2 linked regions of the Teredinibacter turnerae T7901 genome follow. The protein of the gene in region 2 binds, or shares a complex with, the protein of the main gene of each other region. Links are inferred from orthologs where the notes say so. Each region holds a gene or a part of one and is shown on either strand. Other genes may lie near its edges.

Region 1 (7,124 bases), 1.7 Mb from region 2 along the record:
ATCACTTCATCACGCGTCATACCGATACCGTTGTCACTTATGGTTACGGTATTGGCCTCTTTGTCGAAACTAATGCGAATCCGTAACTCGCTATCGTTTTCGTACAAAGCACCATTGTTCAAGGCTTCGAAACGCAGTTTATCGGCTGCATCCGAGGCGTTGGAGACGAGCTCCCGCAGAAATATTTCCTTGTTTGAGTACAACGAGTGAATCATCAAGTGCAGAAGCTGCTTGGCTTCTGTCTCAAATCCACGAGTTTCTGTGCTTGCTTCAACGGTCATTGTAGTGTCTATCCTCTACCGGTTTATACGATGGAATCCTATATGGAGTTGCCGATAGCGAATTCAAGGCTGCCGAATGGGGAAACAGTTCGCTTAGGGACACCGATATATAAAAAACTCCTGCGCCCCAGTAGCGGAATCGGATTTTGCCATAACCGCATTCCCGCCCATTTTGGCGGCCTCATTTCTTGCCAGGGTTTCAAGCTCACGAGCTACTTTGTCTTCACCGCGCTTCACAAAACCCACTTTATCTTTAACACTTACGCTCGTGCTTCCCAGGCGCTGACACGACTCTGGGGCAGACACAGTTTGAAGTACCTGTACATGTTCAGCCTGCTCAATGGGTTTAACCCAAGTACAGCCGCCAGCAATTGCAACTACCACAATCGACAACATCAACGTTCTTTGCATAATTCCTCCCAAGATAATCTCGCTTTTCAACCAACCTAATATCCGTAAATTTCCAGTCATTAACAACCAAACGAACAATCTGCGTCCACAGAGCTGGCGTATGAATCAAAAAAAAGGCCGACTGAAAGTCGACCTTTTCTATGACCTGACGCGTGAGTAAAAGTTACCAGCCGGTAACCTCTTTCAACGCATCACCGATGTTCGCCAGGCTGCGAACAGTCTTCACACCAGCGTCTTCCAGCGCCGCAAATTTCTCGTCTGCAGTACCTTTACCACCGGAAATAATCGCACCAGCGTGCCCCATGCGCTTTCCAGGAGGCGCAGTTACACCCGCGATGTACGAAACCACAGGCTTGGTAACATTCGCTTTAATGTAGGCGGCAGCTTCTTCTTCCGCGGTTCCGCCAATCTCACCGATCATTACAATCGCTTCGGTTTGCGGGTCGTTTTGGAACATTTCCAGGATATCGATGAAGTTAGAACCAGGAATCGGGTCTCCGCCAATACCGACACAAGTGGACTGACCAAAACCGTAATCGGTTGTTTGCTTAACCGCTTCGTAAGTCAGGGTGCCAGAACGAGACACAATACCCACCTTGCCGGGCAAATGAATGTGACCTGGCATAATTCCGATTTTACACTCACCGGGCGTGATCACGCCTGGGCAGTTAGGACCAATCAGGCGAACGCCTAACTCATCACACTTCACTTTACAGTCCAGCATATCCATTGTGGGAATGCCTTCAGTAATACACACAACCAGTTTCACGCCGCTGTGCGCTGCTTCCAGGATAGAATCCTTACAGAAAGGTGCTGGCACATAGATGACAGAGGCATCGGCACCTGTCTCTGCTACAGCTTCCGCCATGGTATTGAACACAGGCAAGCCCAAGTGCGTTTGGCCACCCTTACCAGGAGTAACGCCACCAACCATTTTCGTGCCGTATGCAATCGCCTGCTCTGAATGGAAGGTGCCTTGCGAACCAGTGAAACCCTGACACAATACTTTAGTTTCTTTGTTAATCAGTACGCTCATTACGCATCCCCCTTCGCCGCTTTAACCACCTGCTCTGCTGCGTCAGTAAGGCTGGTCGCAGCAATAATATTCAGGCCGCTGTCAGCAAGAACTTTAGCGCCAAGTTCCGCATTGTTACCTTCAAGGCGGCAAACGACAGGAATCTTCACTCCAACTTCTTCGACAGCGCCGATGACACCCTCAGCAATTAGATCACAACGCACGATACCGCCGAAGATATTGATCAGAACAGCGGATACGCTTTCGTCTGACAGAATAATTTTAAATGCTTCGACTACGCGCTCTTTGGTCGCACCACCACCAACGTCAAGGAAGTTTGCGGGCTGACCGCCGTGTAACTTAACGATATCCATGGTACCCATCGCAAGACCGGCACCATTGACCATACAGCCGATATTGCCATCAAGGGCGACATAGTTGAGCTCCCACTTGGCCGCATGCGCTTCGCGCTCGTCTTCTTGCGAAGGATCGTGCATCTCTTTCAGCGCAGGTTGGCGATAAAGTGCATTGCCGTCGATGTTAATTTTGGCATCCAGACAGTGCAGATCACCTTCTTTGGTAATAACCAGAGGATTGATCTCCAGCAGAGCCAAATCTTTCTCTTTAAACATCTTGGCCAGGCCGAGGAATATCTGGGTAAATTGCTTGATCTGTTTGCCTTCCAAGCCGAGTTTGAATGCGAGATCACGAGCTTGGTAGGGCTGTGCACCTGCCAGCGGATCAATAATCGCTTTCAGAATTTTTTCAGGGGTCTCTTCAGCAACTTTCTCGATTTCTACGCCGCCTTCTGTGGAAGCCATGAAAACGATACGACGAGTCGAACGGTCAACCACGGCGCCCAGGTACAACTCCTGATCGATATCAGTACAGGTTTCTACCAGGATACGACTAACAGGCTGGCCATTTTCGTCGGTTTGATAGGTGACGAGGTTCTTGCCTAGCCATTGCTTGGCAAACTCTTCGATTTCAGCCTTGGATTTTACCAGCTTCACACCGCCAGCTTTACCGCGACCACCCGCATGTACCTGAGCTTTTACCACCCAGGTGTCTCCACCGAGAATACCTGCTGCACTTGCAGCTTCGGCAGGAGTTTCCGCAGCGACGCCCTTGGATACGGGCAAACCGTATTCGGCAAACAACTGCTTACCCTGATACTCATGTAAGTTCATTGTCTTATCCTGTTACATCCGCGCTACATTGGCGTTGACCAACGGAGCTTGGAAAGGTTTATAACGTTATTTTGCAGTGGAAATCTCCACCGTTCCCAATGAGAGCGTAGCGAACAATCTGGCGTTCGCCAGACTGTTCATCACCCTTCTTTCTCTTTGTAATGTTGCTAACTGCCTATTTCTTTTTACGATTCGGCATGTGAATGGCGTGACCGTTCACCGCCAGAGCCGCTTCTTTCACAGCTTCGGAGAATGTTGGATGACCAAATATCGTCATGCCAATGTCCTCTGCGCTGGAACCGAATTCCATAGCGATAGCAACTTGTTGCACCAAATCTGGAGCGCTTGGGCCAACAATATGGCAACCCAATACGCGGTCGGTTTTTGCGTCGGCGATCATTTTCACGATACCGTCAGACTCGTCTGCGGCTACCGCACGTCCAATCGCCAGGAATGGAAATACACCAACGTTGTACTCTTCACCATCGGCTTTAATCTGCTCTTCAGTACGACCAACAGAGGCTATTTCCGGGTGTGTGTAAATGACGTTAGGAATAATGTCGTAATTCATAACCGTTTTTTGACCGGCAATGCGCTCAGCGACCATCACACCTTCTTCAGAACCTTTATGCGCCAACATTGGACCGCGAACAACGTCGCCAATTGCCCATACGCCGGGCGCGCTGGTCGAACACAGGTCGTTTACATAGATTGAACCACGCTCGTCCAACTTCACACCGCTGTCGTCTGAGAGCAAGCCATCGGTGAAAGGACGACGACCAACACACACAATCAACTTATCGAAAGTTTCAGTGGCTTCATTGCCGTCTTTGTCCGAATAGGTGACAATCACTTCTTTCTTGCCATCTTTTTCAACAACTTCAGAACCAGTAACGCGGCATCCGAGACGGATATCCAAGCCCTGCTTCTTGTAAATTTTTTGCGCTTCTTTAGCAACTTGCTGATCCATCATTGCGAGGAATGATTCCATCGCCTCAAGCAAAATCACATTGGAACCCAAACGCTTCCAAACACTGCCCAATTCCAAACCGATAACACCGGCCCCGATAACGCCGAGGCGCTCTGGCACTTCAGTAAACTCCAGTGCACCGGTAGAATCGACAATGACATCACCATCAACGGGTGCAACCGGAATATTTACTGGCAGAGAACCAGAAGCAAGAATCACGTTCTCTGCTTCCAAAATTTCTTCATTACCGTCTTTGCTCACAAACTGAACTTTTCTGTTCGCCAGCAGTTTGCCTGTACCAAACAGAGGGGTCACTTTGTTGGCTTTAAACAAACCGGTGATGCCGGTAGACATCTGCTTAACAATTTTTTCTTTGCGCGCAATCATCGACGGCACGTCAATAGAGACGTCATTTACGCCTATACCATGTGCTGCGTAGGCAGATTTCGCCTCGTGATATTTGTGCGAGCTATCCAGCAGTGCCTTTGAAGGAATACAACCTACATTCAAACAGGTTCCACCATTAACGCCGTTACCCTGCTTGTCTTTCCATTTTTCAATACAAGCTGTTTTTAAACCGAGCTGAGCGGCGCGGATCGCTGCCACATAACCAGCAGGACCTGAACCAATAACGATAACGTCATATTTGTTGGACATAGGATTAACCCCAAAAATAATGTCGATGATTAAATAATTGTAATCTGCAAGCTAAGGGGCTGATTGCATGCAATAGCCCCCAAAAGAACGGAAACTTACCCGTTAGATTTCCAGCAGGATGCGCGCTGGATCTTCGATCATTTCCTTAATGGCGACCAGGAAGGATACGGCTTCTTTACCGTCGATAAGGCGGTGATCATAAGAGAGCGCGAGGTACATCATCGGCAAAATTTTAACTTCGCCATTTACTGCCATCGGGCGCTCCTGGATTTTGTGCATACCCAAAATTGCAGCCTGTGGAGGATTGAGGATAGGCGTAGACAGCAACGAACCAAATACACCGCCGTTGGTGATGGTGAAGGTTCCACCCTGCATTTCCTCGATACCGATTTTGCCATCGCGCGCACGCAGGCCAAAGTCACGAATACCGTTTTCGATAGCTGCCAGGCTCATGTTTTCGGTGTTTCGCAACACGGGAACAACTAAACCTTTAGGCGTAGAAACCGCAACACCTATATCTTGATAACCGTGATATACGATGTCGTTACCGTCGATCGATGCGTTAACAGCTGGGATTCTGCGCAAGGCTTCAACCGCGGCTTTAACAAAAAAGCCCATAAAGCCCAGACGGGTTCCATTGTGAACCTTTTCGAACATATCCTTATATTGCGAACGCAATTTCATGATCGGTTCCATGTTCACTTCGTTAAACGTGGTCAGCATGGCCGTAGTTTGCGTCGCGTCCAGTAGACGCTCTGCAATTCGTGCACGCAAGCGCGTCATAGGTACACGTTTTTCGATCCTTTCCCCACTACCTTCTACTGCAACTGCCGGCGCTGACGATTTTGCCGCAGCAGGTGCTGGTTTAGCCGCTGGCGCAGGCGCCGCTGCAGGTTCGTCTTTATGTGCTGCGACATCTTCTTTTGTGATGCGACCTCCCTTGCCAGTACCTTTAACTTTGGCAAGGTCGATTCCTTTCTCCTGAGCGAGCTTTTTCGCGGCGGGGGCAGCTAAAATGTCGGAGTTGTCGCCACTATCGCTGCCACCAGCACTTGCAGGTTCAGCGCTGGGCGACGCGGGTTCACTGGAATCCGCCGCAGCTTCGCCTTCGTTAAACAGAGCAATAACTTCGTTACTGGTGACGGTGTCGCCTTCCCCCTTCAATATTTCCTTCATCACACCCGCGGCAGGAGCAGGAACTTCCTGAACAACCTTGTCAGTTTCGATGTCGACAATAATTTCATCGCGAGCAAATGCTTCGCCTGGTTGTTTGTGCCATGTGGCAATAGTGCCTTCCTGAACAGATTCAGGAAACGTAGGGACTTTTATTTCGTTACTCATTACGGGTGTGTCCTTATCGCTTTTTCGCTAAGAAACTGTTAACTAAACTCAAACACTGGTGTCCAGTGCTGCATTAATAAATTTGTTCAATTCATCCAGGTGCGTAGACATGTAGCCTGCAGCAGGGGCCGACGATGATGCTCGCCCAACATACCGCAAGTACGCGTCTTCATTTACACGTTCCACCACACGACGCATGCGGTGATGGCTGGAGAACCAAGCTCCCTGATTCATCGGCTCTTCCTGACACCAAATAACATCGGTCACGTGCGCGTATGGCTTCAAGGTCATACGCAAATCTTCCTCAGGGAATGGATAGAGCTGTTCAATGCGGATCAGTGCAACATCTTTTTGTTCGCGTTCTTCACGCGCTTCATAAAGGTGGTAGTACACTTTACCACTGCACAGGATGACGCGTTTAACCTCGCTGGCTTCCGCTTCACAATCACCGATAACGGTTTCGAAGCGGCCGTCCGCCAATTCTTCCAGCGTCGAGGTCGCGAGTTTGTGTCGCAAAATCCATTTGGGGCTCATCACCACCAGAGGGCGACGCATATAGCGAATCGCCTGGCGGCGCAGCATGTGATACACCTGAGCAGGGGTGGTGGGAATGCACACCTGAATATTGTGCTCTGCACACAGCTGCATAAAACGTTCGAGGCGCGCCGACGAATGTTCTGGCCCCTGCCCCTCGTAACCGTGTGGCAACAGCATGGTCAGCCCGCACAGGCGCTGCCATTTGTGCTCACCACTGGTGATGAACTGATCGATAACCACCTGCGCACCGTTGGCGAAATCGCCGAACTGTGCCTCCCAGATCGTCAACCCGCCGGGTGTGGTAGTTGCGTAACCATACTCGAACGCTAAAACAGCTTCCTCAGACAAGTATGAGTCGTAAATATCCAGCGGCCCCTGGTTCTCGTCTACGTGCTCCAATGGCAAATAACAACTGCCGTCCTTTTGATTGTGCACCACCGCATGACGATGCGAGAAGGTACCACGACCAACGTCCTGACCAGTAATCCGAACACGATACCCTTGCTTGAGCAGGGTTGCGTAGGCGAGAGTTTCTGCCATACCCCAATTGATAGGCAAGGCGCCACCCGCCATCTTGCGGCGGTCGTCATAAATTTTTGCGACTTGACGCTGTACCTGAACGCCATCCGGAATACTGCTTATCTGCTCTGCTAGCGCTTGCAGGTCTTTTATCGGATAACCACTCTCGTAAGGCGTTTGCCAGTCATGTCCGATATAAGGCG
Region 2 (8,039 bases):
ACAAGCGCGCCGCTGCGACCACGGAATAGCGGCGATTGAACAGTCTCTGATTTCGCTATATGCAAGCGTAAAGCAGTTAACACCTTACCCTCTGATCCTGCGAGTCTTGCCCGGCCTAGTGCCGGGCTTTTTTAGCAGTACCTGCCAAGAGGGCTAGAAAACGCGGGGAATAAAACGATATTTAACCTGTTCACAGTATTCGAGATACACCGGATCGAGCCGCAAATGGCGCTCCTCGGTCAAAGCTCGTTGATAGTAGACAAAAGTCATCAGGCACAAACCAAACGTTTGCATCGCAGCCAATTCGATACCTGTGTGAGTGGCGTTGTATAAAATCGCCGGGAACATCACACACCACCAGGCAAAGTTTTTCGAGGCATAGGCAGGGTGCCGCACAAAAGCGAACGGCCCCTTGCGGATAATTCCTCGATTGGTGAGGTTGGAGAAGCGCACACCGAACCACAAAGTCGCCGACATATAGACGATATAACTACACACCATCATCCCGGTAAACACGGTGATAATCCACTGGTTGTCGAAACGCAACACATCGCGCTCACCGGGTGCGGAATAGTACCAACCCAACGCCTGCTGGAACGGAGGATAACAAATAAGGCAGACCACCCAGCCCAGCATTGTCGGTTCGGCGGATGCCGTCTGGTTGTCGACCCAGCGTGAGGAAATCACATAACCACACCACGCCAGAGCCACATCGATAGAAAAAATAAACGCGATCGAAATATTAAAAAAGTCACTGTTAAAAACCCGGTGAGTATAAGTCCCATTTGCGATACTTGCCGGCAGGCTGCCAAATACATAGCCCACGTTGCTGACAAGGTGCGGAAACTGGCCAATAAAAAATACCGTCATCAGTGGGGTAAAGAATAACTTCACAATCAGAGCACGAGCAATTTTGGCATCATCCTGGCCAAACTGAGGGCACAACTGTGGCGACCCAGAGACTTTCCCCAGAGGGTAGCGCAGAAGTTTGCCAAGAAACCAACCGGTATCGCGGGAATCCGCTTTTGGATCGTAACGCACTGCTCGGGTAAGCAATACATAGGGTAAACCCGCCCACAGATAAGCGGACCACACCATTTCGGTAAACCGGAACCAACCTTGATAGTAGTTGGCATTCATGCGAAAACCATATTCGTTGGCGGTGTGATAAAACTCCAACACAACCCATAATGCGGCCAGATACAACAAATAGTTCAACAGCGACTTCGTGAAGAACGCTCCTAAATTCCGCGCACGCAGATCTGGGTCAATCGATATAAAGCCTTCCCGATCCCATAGCCACAGCCTCACCATCTCCGTGATCAGCATCGCCGCAGTGATAATAAACAGGGCAGCCAGAATACTGTCGGTGCGATTACTGGTAAGTTGTTGGCCCAACACAAACAACCCTTTATTTAAAATATCGAACCGGTTATACGCCATCGCACACAGGAGTACGGTAATCGCACCTACCACCCCACATATCCAGGCTTTGTCGGTAATCCACGCACCAGATTTAGTCTGCCTGATGCCGGCAGTCGAAGTTTGAGTGTTCATGTTGTTATTCTCGTTTTTAACTTTCTTCTTATATTTCCTAAGCTGGGAGACTGCCAACGACGGCAGCCGTCGAGCACGGGATACGGGTAAATCAAGCACGGGATACTATCAAGCAGACCGCAGTTTGTCTGCCCACCAGGGCGCTGATAGTGAACTTGTTGTTTGATTTTTCACAAGGCAATTCCACTAGCCACCACTAAAGCTCACCAGCGTGAACGTTCTTACCACCAAAGTGCTTGCTGGTTTTCCGTACCATCCACCGATAGCGTTCACCGGGTATAACACCTTCGCCTTAATTCTTCTTCGACACACTTCAATCTGAGCGTTTGTTGGCGATTTACGCAGTTTAAAGCCGCTTCACATGCAGGCTATAATCTCGCCTTTGCGTTAGCGTACCAGCCCGCCACCGACCACAAAAACAACAAGAAATCCTGTAGGTAATCGCCGTGACGACACCAGTTGTAGCCCCCAAATCCATTGATCCCCGCTCCATCTTCATCGGTGTGGTATACACCCTTTTGGTACTCGGATATCTCTTCCGCGCGTATTACATCATCGAACACGATCCCGCCCGCCATATATGGAGCGACCCCCAGCGTCACTGGGAGCAAGGTACCGATGTGCTCAGAGACGACCCAATGACGCTGACCGACCCGGTGATGTACCAGCTGTATATCAGCGCTATCGGCAAGCTAACCTACGGCGATCATGGATTGGTCGGTTTTTATACAATTCTGCTCGCGTTTGCGATGCCCTGGCTGTGGTACCGGTTTTTTCGTGAACTGCAACCCTCCAAAGACATCGCACTGGTTGGCTGGGTGGCCATTACCTGGTTGCCTTCGTGGCTGAGCATCTACGGCTACTACATGCAAGAAACGCTGATGCTGCCACTCATGGGCGGCGCGCTCTGGGCCACCTGGCGCTCGATGCGCAAACAGACAGTAAATGCATTCGTACTCATGGTGTTTATCTGGATTATTGCGGGCCTGACCCGCGGCGTTTGTATCCCTATGGCAGCGGTCGCGGCTTCCTGGCTTTGGTTCAGCCAACCGCAGAAAATGACCAAGGCGGTCTACTCGCTTGTACTGCTAGGCTTGATTCTTGGCCCGCTCAGCTACCGCAGCTATCAAAAAATGGGGCTTATCGCACCTCACGGGGTAGGCCAAATGAATATGATCTACGCTAAATCCGGCAAGAAGGAAATTCAGATCAAGTACTCCCGCCAGGGTGCTGTCTGGTATTACGGCTACGGCTCGCCATCTACCGGCACGCGTCCTCTGGCTCCGCTCAGTGACTGGCACACCGCGCGTACCGGGAAGGTGGTTGTCGACATCAATATCGACAATGGCAGCAAAGACTGGGAAACCTACTTTGAACGCAATAGTCTGAGTTTTCAGAAGTACATGTGGCTGGTGAGCGAGAATCTGATTTTTTTGATGCTTGATCCATCCTGGCCCGACTCCAATCTCGACTACGGGCTGGGCTTTGTGAACTACCACTCACGCTGGATATGGTTACCCCTGGGCCTGCTGACGGTAGCACTCACACTCTACACATGGCGAAAAAACAAACATCAATTTCAGGGCCACCAGTGGTTATTGGCAGCGATATTTACCGCCTGGTTTGTGGTGCAGGGGTTCGTCCCCGTGTCGGTAAACGAAGGCCGTTACAGAAAACCGTATGAGGGACTGATAATCGCGCAGCTCGTATTACTTGCTGCCTACAGCCGCCGTTTGAACGGCGGCCGTCTCGAGCGCGCGAGCAGCCAGAATATGTCACCTGCTGCGGAAATCGCGCTCAATGAGGACAATCCCAAGGAGTAATACTAATGAAACGGCAGTACTGGGCACTCGGGCTCGCCCTCGCGTTAAGTAACGTGGATGTATCGCAATCCTATGCTGATGCAGTGAAATGGGTTGACGAGAAAGGTCGTGTGCATTTCGGCGATCGGCCACCCGCAAATACCGCCGTCGAAACAGAAATCGTTGAGCTCAAAGAAGCCCCTAAACTCGGCTTAACCAGCGAAGAGCTCAACGAACAGCGCAAGCGCGTTAACGATTATCGCGCGGAGCTGCGCCGCCAGGAAGTGGAGCGAGAGCAGGCATCGCGACTTCCGCGAACCGATGAACACAAACCGGCAACAACACCACCAACCAGAGAAGAGTGCGCCATGCTACACCCGAACAAAACGAAAGATCGCGTCGAGTGTTTTCGCGAGGCTGAGCAGGACATGCACTAACCTAGGAAAGACATCGGCGTAGGAGAGACACCGGGGTCACTTAGACACAGCACACCCACCATCCAGTCAATATAAAAAAACCCCCAGAGCGCTAACTCTGGGGGTTTTATTTTTTGCCCTGCTTATGCTGCAAGCTTAGAGCAGAAAACGACGCAAGTCGCCCAACACTGACGTCAGCTTGGTCATGAAGCGACCCGCATCTGCACCGTTAATAGCTCGGTGGTCGTAGGAGAGGCACAGCGGCAACATCTGCCGCGGAATAAAGGTTTTGCCGTCCCACACAGGCTGAATAGAGGCCTTAGATACGCCAAGAATCGCGACTTCTGGCGCATTCACTATGGGAGTAAAACCGGTACCGCCAATCGGACCGAGGCTGGAGATGGTGAAACATCCGCCCTGCATATCACGCGGCAACAGCTTGCCATCACGCGCTTTCAACGCCAACTCTACCGATTCTTTTGCCAGTTGGAACAAACCTTTTTTGTTCACATCGCGAATCACCGGCACCATTAACCCGTTAGGTGTGTCCACCGCAATCCCAATGTGCACATATTTTTTCTGAACCAAGTGCTCACCGTCAGAGTGCAGTGAAACATTAAACGCAGGCTCAGCTTCCAGGGCCGCAGCACAGGCTTTCAACAGGAAAGGCAATGGCGTCAACTTAACACCGGCTTTTTCTGCATCCGCCTTCACACTCTTGCGGAATTCCTCCAGCTCAGTGATATCGGCATCGTCAAACTGAGTGACGTGAGGCACGTTCAACCAGTTGCGAGACATATTCGCCGCAGTCACTTTTTTGATTTTGCTCATTTTCAGCATTTCTATTTCGCCGAACTGAGAAAAATCGACCGCCGGTACCGCGGGTATACCCGCGCCACCGGTAGCTGCAGCTGCCGCAGGCGCTTCCTTGTGGTGCTTGAGCGCGTTTTTAACGTAGCTGTTTACGTCATCTTTGGTGATACGCTTACGGGGGCCAGTCGCCACAACCTTAGTCAGGTCCACGCCCAATTCACGCGCCAAATGACGCACCGCAGGGCCCGCGTATACATTGGCACCGGTGAGTTTAGCTTCCGGAGCGGGAGCTTTTTTACTCTTAGCCGGCGCTGCTGCTGCGGGCGTGCTCGGGCTCGACGATGCCGCAGGAGCAGGTGCAGATGACGCGACCTGACCAGCGACTTCCAGCTTCAGCATCGGAACGCCTTTAGACGCCTTATCGCCCTCTTTCAACAGTACCTCAACAACCTTCCCTGACGCCGGCGAGGGCACTTCCATAGACGCTTTATCGCTCTCGAGAACGATTACGGAATCACCTTCAGATATCTCATCGCCTGCAGAAACACAGACTTCAATAACATCCACCTTTTCCGCACCACCAATGTCAGGCACAGCAACCTCCTGTACACCGCCCGGCTGAGCCTGAGCCGCAGGGGTCGCAGGAGAGGGTTCAGCTGCTGCAGGCGCCGCTGCCTTCTGAGCTTCTTCGGCAGGGGCGCTGTCGCTTGCTGCCGGCGCGCTGCCAGCAACTTGCAACACCAGTACAGCGTCACCCATCGAAACTTTGTCGCCCTCTTTAATAGAGATGCTGACGACTTTACCGCTGGCTGGCGCTGGTATTTCCATGGACGCTTTATCGCTCTCCAGAACGATCATTGAATCGCCCTCGGAAATTTCATCGCCAACAGAAACACAAACTTCGATGACATCCACACCTTCTGCACCACCGATATCCGGCACAGTCACCGGCATCTCGGCGGATTCGCTTGACGCTGCAGGGGCGGAGGCTGGCTCACTCTTGGCTTCCGGCTCCGCGCTTGCAGCCGGTTCAGCGGCAGGTTCGTCAGCAGCGCCTTCGACCTCCACTTCAAGAATGCTGTCGCCTTCTGAAACTGTATCGCCCTCTTTAACAAGCAGTTGGGTGATTTTTCCCGCAACCGGAGCAGGAATATCCATCGACGCTTTATCTGATTCCAGCACGATAAGAGAGTCTTCTGCAGCCACAACGTCGCCAACAGCAACGCAGACTTCGATCACATCAACGTTCTCAGCCCCGCCAATATCGGGTACTGGGATAGTTTGCTTAGCCACTCAGTTACTCTCCTCTAGCAAATAGTCGGGTCAGTTTTTTCTGCATTGATGCCGTATTTTTTCATTGCATCACTCACCACAGACAGCTCGATTTTTTTCTCGTCAGCCAGCGCTTTCAATGCCGCACAGGCCACGTAGTAGCGGTCTACTTCGAAGAAGCTGCGCAGTTTTTTGCGGGTGTCCGAACGGCCAAAACCATCGGTACCCAGCACGACATACTGGCCTGGAACATAGGCCCGCAACTGCTCAGTGTAGCTCTTCATGTAGTCCGTCGAGATAACGAAAGGACCTTCGCTCTCTTCCAGTTGCGCGGTGAGGTACGCTTTCTTGGGCTCCTCACTTGGATGCATGCGGTTCCAGCGGTCAGTGCGCTGACCATCACGCGCCAGTTCGTTAACGCTGGTAACGCTCCAGATGTCGGACTCTACACCCCAATCATCGCGCAGCAACTCAGCTGCAGCTTCCACCTCACGCAAAATGGTACCGGCACCCATCAACTGTACGCGCTTCTTCTTAACGGCCTTTTTACCGTCTTTCAGCTTGTAGATACCTTTGATGATGCCCTCTTCTGCCCCTAACGGCATATCCGGGTGCGCGTAGTTCTCGTTCATGGTGGTGAGGTAGTAGAAGACATTTTCTTTGTCGACATACATACGCTTCAAACCATCCTGAATGATCACTGCAAGCTCATAGGCATAGGTAGGATCGTAGCTGCGGCAGTTTGGAATGGTGTTCGCCATTAAATGGCTGTGACCGTCCTGGTGCTGCAGGCCTTCGCCATTCAGCGTGGTACGACCCGCGGTGGCGCCAATCAGAAAGCCACGCGCCTGAATGTCACCGGCCAGCCACGCCAGATCACCAATACGCTGGAAGCCGAACATGGAGTAGTAAACATAGAACGGCACCATAGGTACACGGTAAGTGCTGTAGGCTGTTGCCGCAGTGATCCACGCAGACATTGCACCAGCTTCGTTAATACCTTCTTCGAGGATCTGGCCTTTTTTGTCTTCTTTGTAGTACATGATCTGATCGTGATCATGCGGGGTGTAGTGCTGCCCTTCAGATGAGTAGATACCCAGCTGACGGAACATGCCTTCCATACCAAAAGTACGCGCTTCGTCAGGCACGATAGGCACAACCTGCTTGCCCATGTTTTTGTCTTTCACCAGCGTGGAGATAAAACGGACAAACGCCATAGTAGAGGAAATTTCGCGTTCCCCGGTGCTTTTCAACAGACCTTTAAAGGTATCCAGGCTGGGGATTTCCATCGATTCGAAATCGGCCACACGCGACGGCAGGTAACCCTGCAATGCCTCACGGCGCTTGCGCATGTAGACCATTTCTGGCGAATCCGGCGCAGGTCGATAGTAAGGCACAGATTTCAGATCGTCATCGGAAACAGGAATACCGAAGCGGTCGCGGAAATTCTTCAGGCTTTCAACGTCCAGCTTTTTGACCGAGTGCGCGACGTTGGCTGATTCACCCGAAGCACCCAGGCCGTAGCCTTTTACAGTGTGGGCCAGAATAACTGTCGGCTGCCCCTTGTGAGACACAGCTTCTGAATACGCTGCATACACTTTCTGCGGATCGTGGCCACCACGGTTGAGCTGGAAAATCTCGTCGTCGCTCATATCTGCGACCAGTTCCAGCAACTCGGGGTATTTACCAAAGAAGTGTTCGCGGGTGTAGGCGCCACCGTTGGCTTTGTAGTTCTGCAGTTCGCCGTCGAGCACTTCGTTCATGCGCTTCTGCAACAAACCAGTTTTGTCTTTCTCGAGCAGGCGGTCCCAACCGGAACCCCAAACCACTTTGATGACATTCCAACCTGCGCCGCGGAATACGCCTTCCAGCTCTTGAATAATCTTGCCGTTACCCCGCACAGGACCATCCAAACGCTGAAGGTTACAGTTGATCACGAAGATCAAATTCTCCAGCTGTTCGCGACCTGCCATGGAGATAGCGCCGAGGGATTCCGGCTCATCACACTCACCATCGCCCAGGAATGCCCACACTTTGCGGTCACCGCGTGGACACAAACCACGAGCGGACATGTAACGCATCACATGCGCCTGATAAATAGCTTGAATAGGACCCAGTCCCATAGAGACGGTCGGGAACTGCCAGTAGTCTGGCATCAGCCAGGGGTGCGGATAGGAAG

Evidence for each region. The genes of interacting proteins can lie anywhere in the genome.
Region 1: the proteins of aceF (region 2) and lpdA are in contact, whole or in part, in a crystal structure (PDB 1EBD), measured with the Geobacillus stearothermophilus proteins. The link is inferred for Teredinibacter turnerae T7901 from one-to-one orthologs. Residues at the interface, in WP_033016211.1 of Geobacillus stearothermophilus: Ile130, Ala131, Met132, Pro133, Arg136, Arg140, Glu141, Asn155, Arg157; in WP_049624544.1 of Geobacillus stearothermophilus: Pro340, Ser341, Asp344, Tyr345, Arg403, Asp406, Val408, Glu431, Ala432, Gly433, Asp438.

What each region holds. Positions count from the first base shown.
Region 1 is NC_012997.1:2,795,176-2,802,299, forward strand. The notes cover bases 2,299-5,179. They hold lpdA (dihydrolipoyl dehydrogenase), read right to left. Parts: upstream 4,525-5,179; coding sequence 3,073-4,524; downstream 2,299-3,072. Other genes in these bases: sucC (ADP-forming succinate--CoA ligase subunit beta), read right to left, coding at 2,299-2,897; odhB (2-oxoglutarate dehydrogenase complex dihydrolipoyllysine-residue succinyltransferase), read right to left, coding at 4,627-5,179. Also shown: molecular chaperone HtpG, read right to left, coding at 1-281; TERTU_RS11170 (DUF4156 domain-containing protein), read right to left, coding at 375-692; sucD (succinate--CoA ligase subunit alpha), read right to left, coding at 856-1,728; more of sucC, read right to left, coding at 1,728-2,298; more of odhB, read right to left, coding at 5,180-5,865; TERTU_RS11195 (2-oxoglutarate dehydrogenase E1 component), read right to left, coding at 5,914-7,124. UniProt on the Escherichia coli protein: Lipoamide dehydrogenase is a component of the glycine cleavage system as well as of the alpha-ketoacid dehydrogenase complexes.
Region 2 is NC_012997.1:1,073,409-1,081,447, reverse strand. Bases 3,407-6,337 are described here. They hold aceF (dihydrolipoyllysine-residue acetyltransferase), read right to left. Parts: upstream 5,882-6,337; coding sequence 3,932-5,881; downstream 3,407-3,931. Other genes in these bases: aceE (pyruvate dehydrogenase (acetyl-transferring), homodimeric type), read right to left, coding at 5,896-6,337; TERTU_RS04560 (DUF4124 domain-containing protein), read left to right, coding at 3,407-3,796. Outside these bases: TERTU_RS04575 (methyltransferase family protein), read right to left, coding at 154-1,557; TERTU_RS04565 (hypothetical protein), read left to right, coding at 2,004-3,380; more of TERTU_RS04560, read left to right, coding at 3,386-3,406; more of aceE, read right to left, coding at 6,338-8,039.